DNA from 3 places in the Paenibacillus sp. J31P190 genome. Region 3 is predicted to be linked to each of the others. Evidence: a T-box and tRNA genes for the amino acid it is inferred to sense, from the RefSeq annotation. Region 3 holds a T-box; the other regions hold tRNA genes.
What was found. The T-box of region 3 lies ahead of AC58U0_RS35070 (arginine--tRNA ligase). A T-box ahead of a tRNA ligase gene usually reads a tRNA of that ligase, here a tRNA-Arg.
Positions count from the first base shown of each region.

Region 1: it encodes a tRNA-Arg, which carries the amino acid that the T-box ahead of AC58U0_RS35070 (arginine--tRNA ligase) is inferred to sense. The anticodon was not compared.
Region 2: it encodes a tRNA-Arg, which carries the amino acid that the T-box ahead of AC58U0_RS35070 (arginine--tRNA ligase) is inferred to sense. The anticodon was not compared.

Region 1 covers NZ_JCAUAS010000001.1:820,482-824,862, forward strand. Annotated here, with positions in the region: gene ppc (phosphoenolpyruvate carboxylase) at 1-1,954, opposite strand, end outside; tRNA gene AC58U0_RS03445 (tRNA-Gly) at 2,414-2,484, opposite strand; tRNA gene AC58U0_RS03450 (tRNA-Pro) at 2,492-2,565, opposite strand; tRNA gene AC58U0_RS03455 (tRNA-Arg) at 2,588-2,664, opposite strand; tRNA gene AC58U0_RS03460 (tRNA-Gly) at 2,674-2,748, opposite strand; tRNA gene AC58U0_RS03465 (tRNA-Leu) at 2,788-2,867, opposite strand; tRNA gene AC58U0_RS03470 (tRNA-Lys) at 2,888-2,960, opposite strand; tRNA gene AC58U0_RS03475 (tRNA-Gln) at 2,971-3,042, opposite strand; tRNA gene AC58U0_RS03480 (tRNA-Thr) at 3,052-3,124, opposite strand; tRNA gene AC58U0_RS03485 (tRNA-Val) at 3,137-3,212, opposite strand; tRNA gene AC58U0_RS03490 (tRNA-Glu) at 3,236-3,310, opposite strand; tRNA gene AC58U0_RS03495 (tRNA-Thr) at 3,327-3,402, opposite strand; tRNA gene AC58U0_RS03500 (tRNA-Asn) at 3,405-3,480, opposite strand; rRNA gene rrf (5S ribosomal RNA) at 3,486-3,602, opposite strand; partial or broken rRNA gene AC58U0_RS03510 (23S ribosomal RNA) at 3,736-4,381, opposite strand, start outside.
Region 2 covers NZ_JCAUAS010000052.1:70-4,450, reverse strand. Annotated here, with positions in the region: gene AC58U0_RS36535 (hypothetical protein) at 1-7, shown strand, start outside; gene ade (adenine deaminase) at 1-1,792, opposite strand, end outside; gene AC58U0_RS36525 (hypothetical protein) at 2,004-2,231, opposite strand; tRNA gene AC58U0_RS36520 (tRNA-Gly) at 2,459-2,529, opposite strand; tRNA gene AC58U0_RS36515 (tRNA-Pro) at 2,537-2,610, opposite strand; tRNA gene AC58U0_RS36510 (tRNA-Arg) at 2,633-2,709, opposite strand; tRNA gene AC58U0_RS36505 (tRNA-Gly) at 2,719-2,793, opposite strand; tRNA gene AC58U0_RS36500 (tRNA-Leu) at 2,832-2,911, opposite strand; tRNA gene AC58U0_RS36495 (tRNA-Lys) at 2,932-3,004, opposite strand; tRNA gene AC58U0_RS36490 (tRNA-Gln) at 3,015-3,086, opposite strand; tRNA gene AC58U0_RS36485 (tRNA-Tyr) at 3,098-3,179, opposite strand; tRNA gene AC58U0_RS36480 (tRNA-Thr) at 3,220-3,295, opposite strand; tRNA gene AC58U0_RS36475 (tRNA-Asp) at 3,310-3,386, opposite strand; tRNA gene AC58U0_RS36470 (tRNA-Met) at 3,418-3,494, opposite strand; tRNA gene AC58U0_RS36465 (tRNA-Val) at 3,519-3,594, opposite strand; tRNA gene AC58U0_RS36460 (tRNA-Glu) at 3,618-3,692, opposite strand; tRNA gene AC58U0_RS36455 (tRNA-Ser) at 3,714-3,802, opposite strand; tRNA gene AC58U0_RS36450 (tRNA-Met) at 3,814-3,887, opposite strand; tRNA gene AC58U0_RS36445 (tRNA-Ser) at 3,915-4,002, opposite strand; tRNA gene AC58U0_RS36440 (tRNA-Asn) at 4,008-4,083, opposite strand; tRNA gene AC58U0_RS36435 (tRNA-Ala) at 4,087-4,162, opposite strand; tRNA gene AC58U0_RS36430 (tRNA-Ile) at 4,179-4,255, opposite strand; rRNA gene rrf (5S ribosomal RNA) at 4,310-4,381, opposite strand, start outside.
Region 3 covers NZ_JCAUAS010000040.1:19,768-24,148, forward strand. Annotated here, with positions in the region: gene AC58U0_RS35060 (GDYXXLXY domain-containing protein) at 1-1,064, shown strand, start outside; gene AC58U0_RS35065 (EamA family transporter) at 1,122-1,988, shown strand; T-box leader at 2,037-2,256, shown strand; gene AC58U0_RS35070 (arginine--tRNA ligase) at 2,336-4,222, shown strand.

The DNA of each region.
Region 1 (4,381 bases), on a different contig from region 3:
GCTCCGTAATCTTAATGCCGCCACCAAGCGTTTCAACTGGCTGAGCCAGAATGCTGCGGTTAAGCGGCATACCGCCACGACCAAGTGCTCCGCCACGACCATGGAAAAACTTCAGCTTCACGCCATATTGCTTAGCGGCTTCCGTAATATCCTGAAGCGCCATGCGTAGCTCCCAGTTTGCTGTAATCACACCGCCGTCTTTATTGCTGTCTGAATAGCCCAGCATAATCTCATGGAGCTGTGTCACAGGGTCAAGGCTAGCTTTGTAAGCAGGGATCGCTAACAACGTGCTCATAATGCCAGGAGCCGCATGCAGGTCATCAATCGTCTCAAAAAGAGGTACTGACTGAAGCGTACTCGTCACGCTGCCATCGCTCTCTTTGCGATATAATCCAGCTTCTTTCGCAAAAACAACAACCTCCAACAGGTCACTTGCGCCTTGCGTCATACTGATGAGATAACTGCTGATACAGTTGCGACCAAATTCCTTCTGAGCTTTGCCTACAGTACGATAAACATCCAGGCATTCCTTTGTACCCTCAGAGTAATCCAAATACGTAGATGTAATCGGTCTTGGATCATTCAGTACATCCGTTAAGAGACTGATTTTCTCCTCTTCCGATAGCTTACTATAATCACTCGTGATGCCCATCTTCGCCAAAACCTCAGTCATCGCATTCTCATGCTCTTTACTGTGCTGTCTGATATCCAGAGCAGCCAAGTGGAAGCCGAATAGCTCAACCTGACGAATAAGCTTTTTAATATATTTGTCAGCTACATAGTCAGCAAAATGCATCCTCAAGCTAGCCTCGATGATTTTCAAATCACTAATAAATTCTTCTGGACTGTTGTATTTCTGGTTTGTAGGAACATTCGGATTGCCAGTGTTATGAACCTTCTCAATCATATAAGTCGTCTTGATGCGATATGGTTCTTTCTCATTACGCCAAACATCCTGTATATTCCCCATAGCTTCACGGTCGCATTGAATAGATTCAATTAGATCGTCGCTAACGTTCACAATACTTTTACTGAAGCTCATATTTTCAAGGGTTTTTTTGAGAACTTCTTCATACTTCTGCAAAGCCAATTGACGATGCAAACCTAATGTTTCCCAAGTCACATTTGCTCTTACGGATGGGTTACCGTCACGGTCTCCACCAATCCATGAACCGAATTTTAAGAAGGAAGGCACATGCCATGAGTCTTGTGGGTAATACTTGTTTAAACAGCGCTCAAGCTCATGATAGATCTCTGGAAGTACATCAAACAAAGTTTCGTCAAAAAAATACATACCATTACGAACTTCATCGATAACCGTTGGTTTCCGATCACGAAGCTCGTCCGTTTGCCAAAGATTAAGAACCTCTCCAAGCAGCTTCTCACGCAATTGCTCACGCTCACGATAAGTCAGCATAGGATTATCGAGTTTCATCATATCTTCCGAAATACGCAGATTAATATCAAGCACAGCTCTACGCATGGCTTCGGTTGGATGTGCCGTCATGACTAGTTCCAATGAGATAGCTTTAAGAATTTCTTGAACCTCTGCATATGGAATATGATTATTCTTTAACTCTTGCACAATACTCTCTATGGAGCCTGGCTGCACGGATTCACCAGAGGAACGCTCGTAATCTCTTTTACGACGGATCCGATGGTTCTGCTCAGCAATATTAACAAGTTGGAAGTAAATAGCGAATGCACGAATCACTTGATGACGAATCTCCGGATCCAAGGAGGAGATCGTTTTCTTGAATTCATCATATATCTCGATTACATAGTGTGCTCTTAAAGACTTACTCATCTCACGAATTCTCTCGACAACATCAAGCAGATCATTGCCGCCTTGATGAACCAGAACTTCACCTAGTATGTGGCCCAAGAAGCGTACATCCCTGCGCAGCAGGTTATTCGTTGCTTGCTTCTGAAGGACAATATCATTCTCTAACATAACTCTCCACCTCATCTATTCACTATGTTGCATTAATGCTTCTCTCTACAAAAGCTAGATGCTATAAAAACTCATTTCAGAATATTTTACCACAATCCGCCCTCTGCACATAGTATTAAAATAAAAAAAAGCCACGCCTGGACGTGGTAATTTATGTATTGCGTCTTTTGCAGCCTATATAATTTAACGAACAATTGAAACCAAGTGGGTTCTCCTCTTTTCCCATCAAACAGAAAAAGACCACCCGAAGGTGATCTTTTTCTGTAAAGCGGGCGGCGGGAATACTCCAAATACTTTATTTGAAATGCTTCCTATGGAAGCTACTAGCGGTATATTTGGACGCGCGTCCTACTTGGGTATATTCGATGGTGCCTTCACGGACGGTCGTCGAACCCATCTGAGTTCTCTTCCCTCCACTTCAAACGAAAAAGATCACCCGGAGGTGATCTTTTTCTGTGAAGCGGGCGGCGGGAATCGAACCCGCGCGATCAGCTTGGAAGGCTGAAGTTCTACCATTAAACTACGCCCGCGTGTCTATCGGGACGACACGATTTGAACATGCGACCCCCTGCTCCCAAAGCAGGTGCTCTACCAAGCTGAGCTACGTCCCGATAAGGTATAACATATGAAAAATGGCGCGCCCTGAGAGATTCGAACTCCCGACCTTTTGATTCGTAGTCAAATACTCTATCCAGCTGAGCTAAGGGCGCTTATTAAAATGGAGCGGAAGACGGGGATCGAACCCGCGACCCTCGCCTTGGCAAGGCGATGCTCTACCGCTGAGCCACTTCCGCATGAGTACCTCAGGAGTATGAATACTGCTGAGGATTTGATGCGCGTAGAGGGACTTGAACCCCCACGGTCACCCGCTAGATCCTAAGTCTAGTGCGTCTGCCAATTCCGCCATACGCGCATGCTGTAAATAAGGCAAAGTGAGTCATGTAGGATTCGAACCTACGACACCCTGATTAAAAGTCAGGTGCTCTACCAACTGAGCTAATGACTCAAGTGAAGAACTGGGGATCAAGGATTTGAACCTTGGCATGACGGAGTCAAAGTCCGTTGCCTTACCGCTTGGCTAATCCCCATCGAAGACATGCCGTCGAGAGGACTTGAACCCCCAACCTACTGATTACAAGTCAGTTGCTCTACCAGTTGAGCTACAACGGCGTAAGAAGTTAATGGTGGAGGCTGACGGGATCGAACCGCCGACCCTCTGCTTGTAAGGCAGATGCTCTCCCAGCTGAGCTAAGCCTCCATGGGATGAAACTAGAAAATAGATGGTGACCCGTAGGGGACTCGAACCCCTGTTACCTCCGTGAAAGGGAGGTGTCTTAACCACTTGACCAACGGGCCTTACTAATAAAATTACTGGAGCTTCCAACCGGAATCGAACCGGTGACCTCATCCTTACCATGGATGCACTCTACCGACTGAGCTATGGAAGCAATGGCTCCCCGAACAGGACTCGAACCTGTGACAACTCGATTAACAGTCGAGTGCTCTACCAACTGAGCTATCAGGGAAAACTGCTTGGCAACGTTCTACTCTCCCAGAACCCTGCGGTTCAAGTACCATCGACGCTGGAGGGCTTAACGGTCGTGTTCGAGATGGGAACGCGTGGGTCCCCTCCGCCATCATCACCAAACAGTCAAAGCGTGGTTTGCGCCTTGAAAACTAGATACGAAACTTGCGTAGAGTTAGGATTGCTTAGGTTTTCTGGGCCCCAATCAAGTATTCGGAATTCGCTACAAAGCTTATCTTCACTTGGTTGGGATTGTTTGGTTAAGCCCTCGACCGATTAGTATTCGTCAGCTGCATGCATTGCTGCACTTCCACCTCGAACCTATCAACCTCGTCGTCTACAAGGGGTCTTACATACTGGGAAATCTCATCTTGAGGGGGGCTTCGCGCTTAGATGCTTTCAGCGCTTATCCCCTCCGTACATAGCTACCCAGCGATGCCTCTGGCGAGACAACTGGTACACCAGCGGTACGTCCATCCCGGTCCTCTCGTACTAAGGACAGCTCCTCTCAAATTTCCTACGCCCGCGACAGATAGGGACCGAACTGTCTCACGACGTTCTGAACCCAGCTCGCGTACCGCTTTAATGGGCGAACAGCCCAACCCTTGGGACCTACTTCAGCCCCAGGATGCGATGAGCCGACATCGAGGTGCCAAACCTCCCCGTCGATGTGGACTCTTGGGGGAGATAAGCCTGTTATCCCCAGGGTAGCTTTTATCCGTTGAGCGATGGCCCTTCCATTCGGTACCACCGGATCACTAAGTCCGACTTTCGTCCCTGCTCGACTTGTAGGTCTCGCAGTCAAGCTCCCTTATGCCTTTGCACTCTGCGAATGATTTCCAACCATTCTGAGGGAACCTTTAAACGCCTCCGTTACATTTTAGGAGGCGACCGCCCCAGTC
Region 2 (4,381 bases), on a different contig from region 3:
CAATTAGCTTGAACTGTGTAACATCGACAATACCTCGGTTTGAAATCCGAATTTCTGGAATAACAGGTAAAGCAATTAATGAGAATGTCATAAACGGAGCGTTCAGCGGGCAGCCAATTTGTTTCCACGCTTTTTCGAGCTCTACAACCTCTCTAACGACTTCAAGTAATGATTTATCTGACATGAGGCCTGCGATGGTCATTGGTACTTGAGCCAGCACTTTACCGTTCTCTACAACGATCATACCGCCTCCCATTTTGACAAGCTCATTAGCTGCCAAAGCCATATCCTGCTCATTGATCCCCATAACAATTAGATTGTGACTGTCATGCGCCACTGTAGACGCTACCGCACCTGCCTTCAGTTGAAAACCATGCGTAAAACCAAGTGAAATTTGACCCGTTCCACGGTGCCGCTCGATACAGGCGAGGCGGATGATATCCTGCTCTGCATCTGGTTGGATGATGCCTTGCTCAACACCCAGCATTGCTGTCATTTTCTCTGTTCTTGCACTGTTTTCAATAATGTTAATAACATTAACCTTCGTCTTATCCTGATTACTGCGACTTACAAGCTTGAAGTCCTCAGCTGTAAGTTCCCGTTTAACGTTCATGGAATTACGGATGTGCTCGGGATAGACGTATTCAGGGAAATCAACCGTAAGCTTTCCATTATCAAAAACAACCTGACCATCGGTAATAACGGTCGAAGGCTCGACCTTCTTTAAATCGTCTATTAATAAAATGTCAGCACATTTACCAGGAGTGATGCTGCCCAAATCTTGCTCCATTTTAAAATAACGCGCCACATTAATCGTTACCATTTGAATCGCGGTTACAGGATCCACACCCTCTTCGATCGCGCGGCGTACCACATGATTGAGATGCCCCTTCTCCACCAAGGTTTGCGGATTTACGTCATCCGTGACGAGCGAAATATTGGCTGTGTTGACCTTATCTTCCGTTACCACCTTAATGACCTCTTTGACATCATGCCAGGCTGAGCCTTCACGAATCATAAGGTGCATGCCCATGCGGACTTTATGGAGACCTTGTTCCCTAGTTACGGTTTCATGATCAGATGTCACGCCGGATGCTATATACGCTTGCAGCATACGATCATCATCACTTGGAAAATGTCCTGTGACAGTTTTACCACTCTTGATCGTTTCTTCAATCTCCCCGCACATTTTCGGATCACCATAAACGACACCTGGGAAATTCATAACTTCGCCTAGTCCGACCACATTGTCCCACTGCAGTCCCTCTTTAATATCGATCACCTCTAAGCTTGCACCTGCATCTTCCAAGCCGTTAGTCGCTGGTACGCAGGATGGGAAGGTCGTGAATACTTTGAGAGGCAGCTGCTGCCCCTCTTCGTGCATCAGCCTTACACCTTCTGTTCCAAATACATTGGCAATTTCATGAGGGTCCATAAAAATCCCCGTTGTTCCTTTGGCTAATGCCGCTTTGGCAAACTCGGTGACGGAAAGCATCGTGCTTTCAACATGCATATGACCATCTAAAAATCCTGGAGACATATACTTCCCTGTGGCATCGATAACGACCGTTTGAGCCCCAATGATATGGTCTGCGTTCCCTACATACGCTATTCTCCCAGCCGCAACAGCAACATCCATATGCTCAATTAATTCTCCAGAATAAACATTGACGAGTGTTCCATTCTTAATGACTACATCGGCAAAAGCTTCGCCTATTGCAACCTTTGCTAGCGTTCTGCTCACATCAACTAGCTTATTTCTTTTATTTAGAGTTCTTTTATTTAGAGTCATGGATTTTGTACTCCTTATTGTATTTAAATTCATTGACCTATTCCAGTTCGGTGACATGCGTCACCTCCCTTTGAATATTGGATTCATATGCATTATTTGTATCACTTCCACATTAAATTTACCATGAAAAAGGTTTTTCTCAAGGGTTGCATGCTACAACAGAGGATTCCCCATTTCTTTTTATTAAATTATGTGATGGAAATACTCCAAATTACAATTTGAATTCGCGGACTTTCTTTCCTGTACAAACGAAAAAAGACCACCCGAAGGTGATCTTTTTCTGTGAAGTGGGCGGCGGGAATACACCAAATACTGATTTAAATTGCTTCCTACGGCAGCGGCTAGTGGTATATTTGGACGCGCGTCCTACTTGGGTATATTCGATGATGTCTTCACGGACGGTCGAACCCATACGGCTTCTCTTCCAGTTCCCGTTCACAGAAAAAAGACCACCCGAAGATGATCTTTTTCTGTGAAGCGGGCGGCGGGAATACTCCAAATACTTATTTAAATTGCTTCCTACGGAAGCGGCTAGTGGTATATTTGGACGCGCGTCCTACTTGGGTATATTCGATGATGTCTTCACGGACGGTCGAACCCCTACGGCTTCTCTTCCTTTCCCGCTCAAACGAAAAAAGACCACCCGAAGGTGATCTTTTTCTATGAAGCGGGCGGCGGGAATCGAACCCGCGCGATCAGCTTGGAAGGCTGAAGTTCTACCATTAAACTACGCCCGCGTGTCTATCGGGACGACACGATTTGAACATGCGACCCCCTGCTCCCAAAGCAGGTGCTCTACCAAGCTGAGCTACGTCCCGATAAGGTATAACATATGAAAAATGGCGCGCCCTGAGAGATTCGAACTCCCGACCTTTTGATTCGTAGTCAAATACTCTATCCAGCTGAGCTAAGGGCGCTTATTAAAATGGAGCGGAAGACGGGGATCGAACCCGCGACCCTCGCCTTGGCAAGGCGATGCTCTACCGCTGAGCCACTTCCGCATAGGTACCTCAGGAGTTGAATACTGCTGAGGATTTGATGCGCGTAGAGGGACTTGAACCCCCACGGTCACCCGCTAGATCCTAAGTCTAGTGCGTCTGCCAATTCCGCCATACGCGCATGCTGTAAATAAGGCAAAGTGAGTCATGTAGGATTCGAACCTACGACACCCTGATTAAAAGTCAGGTGCTCTACCAACTGAGCTAATGACTCAAGTGAAGAACTGGGGATCAAGGATTTGAACCTTGGCATGACGGAGTCAAAGTCCGTTGCCTTACCGCTTGGCTAATCCCCAATGGTTTGGAATGGAGGCTGATGGATTCGAACCACCGAACTCGAAGAGAGCAGATTTACAGTCTGCCGTGTTTAGCCACTTCACTAAGCCTCCACATTTAAAACAAGCTTTGCTCCACTTTTTTTGGGAATTGTGGTGCCGTCGAGAGGACTTGAACCCCCAACCTACTGATTACAAGTCAGTTGCTCTACCAGTTGAGCTACAACGGCATATTTTGAAAAAATGGCGGAGCTGACGGGATTCGAACCCGCGGTCTCCTGCGTGACAGGCAGGCATGTTGGGCCACTACACCACAGCTCCACACTATATAAAACAACTCTCAGAAAGAGTTTGGTTGCGGGGGCAGGATTTGAACCTGCGGCCTTCGGGTTATGAGCCCGACGAGCTACCGGGCTGCTCCACCCCGCGACATGGAAAGCATGATACAAAATATGGTGGAGGCTGACGGGATCGAACCGCCGACCCTCTGCTTGTAAGGCAGATGCTCTCCCAGCTGAGCTAAGCCTCCAAGGGATAAAACTAGAAAATAGATGGTGACCCGTAGGGGACTCGAACCCCTGTTACCTCCGTGAAAGGGAGGTGTCTTAACCACTTGACCAACGGGCCAAACTCAAAAAAATTTACCGACGGAGAGAGAGGGATTCGAACCCTCGCACCACTTACGCAGTCTAACCCCTTAGCAGAGGGTCCCCTTATAGCCACTTGGGTATCTCTCCAATTTATCTAGTAGCGGCAGAGGGGCTCGAACCCCCGACCTTACGGGTATGAACCGTACGCTCTAGCCAGCTGAGCTACGCCGCCATATTGTCTTTCCTTTATCTAAAGAAACGGAGAAGGAGGGATTCGAACCCTCGAGACGCTTGTGACGCCTACACGATTTCCAATCGTGCTCCTTCGGCCGCTCGGACACTTCTCCAAAAATGGCTCCCCGAACAGGACTCGAACCTGTGACAACTCGATTAACAGTCGAGTGCTCTACCAACTGAGCTATCAGGGAATATGGTGGAGCCAAGCGGGATCGAACCGCTGACCTCCTGCTTGCAAGGCAGGCGCTCTCCCAGCTGAGCTATGGCCCCATAAATTTTAATTAAATGGTGGGCCCTAGTGGACTCGAACCACCGACCTCACCCTTATCAGGGGTGCGCTCTAACCAGCTGAGCTAAGGGCCCTAATGTGTAAACAGTTTACGGGGTGGCAAAAAAAATACCCACTAGGGGTATTCTGCTTGGCAACGTTCTACTCTCCCAGAACCTTGCGGTTCAAGTACCATCGACGCTGGAGGGCTTAACGGTCGT
Region 3 (4,381 bases):
CAATTCTCTTGGTTTTTCTGGCGCTTACGATTGCAGCTTTTATCTACATTGGTGGGTTGGTACATCGTATATTCTTTTTACTTGCTGCTGTCATTATTGCTTCCTTCGTACTTTTCAATTGGATTGATAGCGGTACTATTGTTCTTACCGTACTTACCGGCTTATTATTCGTTATGTTTGCCAGTGGTCAGGTCATAGCAAATACGGGAGTCAGACAACCAATACTTTACAGCAGTTTTCCTTCATTTCTGATAACTTTTTTTGCCTTAACCTTTATGGCGGAGTCATCTTGGTATTATATAGCCAATGTGCTGTTCTTTATCGTCGTTGTTCTCGCTTTGGTCATTAGCAGACAACTGCAAATCAAATGGATTTACGCTTGGTCAATGAGCTTCTGGATTGCTTTCCTGGTATATAAATATTACGATTTGGCCTGGAAGCTTCTGCACAAATCGATTAGCTTCGCGGTCATCGGGATTTTGGTTCTTGCCTTTACGGTTTGGTATGAAAAAAGACATCGTTCTGAAGCGATTGAACCAGTTGAGGCTAATTCTAAATATGCTATGAACCGCTGGATTATTGCTCTGCTAGTTCTGCTTCAAGTCATGGCAATGTCTTTACAAATTGGTAAAAGTGAGTGGCTGCTCGCTCACGGACAGCTGATTAAGCTGCAGCTTGAACCGCTTGATCCACGTTCACTCATTCAAGGTGACTATGTGCGTTTGCGCTATACGATATCTGAGCCGCCTCTATTTGTAAATAAAAATGATGAGGCAAGTTCTAAGGGGAAAATTACAATCATTCTCGCTCCGAACCAGGCGACAGGTGTTTATGAATACCGCCGCGTATATACCAAAGGGGAAGCTTTAGCTCCGGGAGAGGTTCGTATAAATGGAAACAAAGTCGGTTATGAGGGTATTGAATACGGGATCGAGACTTATTTCATTCCGGAAGGAACAGGCCGTGTATTTGAACGGGATGCCAAGTTTGCTGAAGTGAAAGTTTCTGCTGGCGGCGATGCGATCCTTGTGCGTTTATTGTTACAACCAAGTGTTGTCGAATAAAGATTAATGTGGTAAAATTACCCGATCTTTGCTTAAAAGAAAGGGGGAAGTGTTCTCATGTGGCTTATATTTTCAGTACTTGCGGCTGCCAGCTTTGGGCTGCGAGGCATTCTATATCATTGGACCAGTCAGCAATCGCTGAATCGTAATGTGCTGCTCTGCGGCACATTTTTTATGGGGGCGCTCGTCAGCATTGGCTGCGCCCTTATTTCACAGCAAGAGTGGACGGTATCAGCTCTGATCGGTGTTCAAATGGGATTGTTCTCCTTTGGAGCCAATGCCAGTATGTTCAAAGGCTTTGCAGTAGGCAAAGCCTCTTTAGTTGCCATCCTCACCGGTTTACCATCGGTCGTTGTGGTTTTCGTCGCATTTCTACTTTGGGATGAGCGACTTAATTTATGGCAATTCTTTGCCTTCCTTGTGATCGTAGTAGGTATTTTATTCGTTCGTTACTCGAATGATATTACCCTTAAGAATCTGCAAGGAGCCGGATGGGGAGTGCTTGCTTTGTTTCTTTTTGCCGGAAATGATTTGTCTAGCAAATGGACAACCATCGTTTCTGCGCCATTGTTTCCAACGCTATTTTTTATGTTTGCAACAGGGACATGCTGTTTCGGATTATGGTGGTTGAAGGACAGGGCAAAGGATAAAGGAGAGGAAGCCGCGCCAGCCAGTTGGACAGAACGTAGAACCTTCCTGATTGGAATGGTCGTCGGGATTACAAATGTCATAGGCATGATCTTCATTATCCATGCGTTCGATCAGGGGAAAACGGGATTAGTTTCCGCCGTTGTTGCACTTAATGTATTGATAGTCTTATTGTATACACGATTTGTTTTGAAGGACAAATTCTCAAAAATGGAGCAATCCGGTTTAGCTTTAGCATTCATTGGCATTATGATGATGAAATTAGTTGGATCTTGACAACACCTTATTATTGCTGTAATATTCAGTAAATTCTTAATTTCATAAGCAACATTGGTGAACAGGACAGTAATTCTTGTCGGACAGTCGCAGCGAGCCGGAGCAGGTGGGAACCGGTACGAAAGTCAAGAGTGAAGCGGGCCTGGGAAATGGTCTTCCGAAAGTACGTGTAGGGAGATCCGGCATAAGCCGTTATCGTTGGAGTGGTTAAACCAGTGGTTTAACACTTAGAGTGGTACCGCGGGAATAAACAGCTCTCGTCTCTTATTGTAGAGACGGGGGCTTTTTTGCGTTTTTCCGATAAAAACATGATTAGCTTCGCATCATCCGATTAGGAGGAGTATTCCATGATTCAGCAGCTTTTAACTAATGAAATCGAGTATCATGTAGGTGTTTTATTTCAAGAGTACGGAATAGAACAACCTGTGACGCTGAAAATCTTGACGGAACACCCAGCACACGCAGAGCACGGGGATTACAGCACGAATGTTGCTATGCTTTTAGCAAAAATAGTACGTAAAGCTCCTTTGCAAATCGCACAAGAGCTTCAACAGCGCATAGAAAAGAACGGGTGTGTTCAAGGCTTATTTGCCAAAGTCGCTGCGGTGCCGCCGGGGTTTCTGAACTTTTATATAAGTTGGGATACCTGGTCTTCTGGTCAATATGGAGCTGCAAAAGAGCTTATTGATCAAAGAAACAAAACGAAAATTTTGATCGAACATACATCAATCAACCCGAATAAAGCTGCTCATGTTGGCCATTTGAGAAATTCATGTATCGGTGATACGTTGTCCCGCATGCTCTCGCAAGCAGGGTATCACGTGGAGGTGCATAACTATATTGATGATCTGGGGAATCAGTTAGCAGATACAGTGGTGGGCATTCTTCATACACAGACAGAAGAGACTTTTCATCGATTTGGCGACTTTTGTTGGGAGACCTACGCGAAGGTGAATCAGGCTTACAAAGTGCAGCCAGAGCTTGTAGAGCAGCGTTCTACAGTTCTTCATGCGCTAGAGAGCGGGCATTCCAATCTTGCGTGGATGGGTGCTTTGGTGGCGGAAAGGATCGTTCGCGAGCAGTTGGAAGAAATGAAGCAATTCGGTATTAAATACGATGTGCTGGTTTGGGAAAGCAGTATTGTGAGAGCGGGATTTTGGGATACAACCTTCGAGCTGCTGAGCCAAACAGATATGTTTCATAAGGTGACGGATGGGAAATTAGCAGGCTGCTGGGTACTGAAGAACCTAGAAGAAGGAGCTGTTTCAGTTGGAGAAAGCACGGATTATCAAGGGGATAAAGTGCTAGTTCGTTCCAATGGTATTTTAACGTATACAGCGAAGGATATAGCCTATCATCTATGGAAATTCGGTGTGCTGTCGAATGATTTTGTATATCAAAAATGGGAGGACGGACTATGGTCCACAGCTTCCCAGGGCAGAAAGAAATCGATAGGGCAAGCGGATGTCGTCATAAATGTCATTGATTATCGTCAGCAATACCCGCAGGAGATGGTTAAGCTAGCTCTAGAAGTACTGGGCTATGAGCAGCAGGCGAGTCAGCTTAAACACGTGAGCTATGGGGTCGTTTCCTTAAGCCCGGAAACTGCTGCAGGACTGGGCATTGATATTTCGGCTGGCAAAAGCTCCTATGCGATGTCTGGGCGCCAAGGGATTGGAATTAAAGTCGCGGACCTACTCGATCGCATGGAGAGAGTCATTGACGCTAAACGCTCAAGAAAAGCGGGGATTTCCAGCAGATCGATTGCTGCGGCTGCTATCCGTTATTATTTGCTGAAATATCAGCTGCAAACAGAAGTTATTTTTGACTTGGAGCAAGCGACGGAAATAACCGGGAACACGGGCGTCTACCTGCTTTATGCATACTCAAGAGCTAACAGTATTTTGGACAAAGCAAAGAAAGATCCTCGACTTCATAAGATGGAGGCAAAGTTCGATGGGACTCTTTTGGAAGAACAGGAATATCAGCTTTTGAGGCACGTCGCCTATTGGCCCGAAACACTGGAAACTGCCACTAAACAATTGGCGCCTAGCATGCTCTGCCATTACGCTTTCGAGCTAGCTTCGCTTTTTAACCATTTCTACAGTGTTTGTCCGGTTTTAAAAGGCAGTGAAGAAAGCATAGCCCATCGCCTCTGGATCACGCAAACGTATAAACAGACCATGCATCAAGTACTGGAAGTGCTGGGTATGCCGACGCCAAAACGATTGTAACCGGAAAAACGATTGCATGTATCCTATGCACTCGCCGAGACAACCTGTCACTCTTGCGTTCAAGAGGAGGATGAGCTCGTCTTTGCTTAAATCACATGTGAACACGCACCTCCCCCGTAAGCAACATCATAGTAAAAGGAGGCAATGCCATTTCGATTA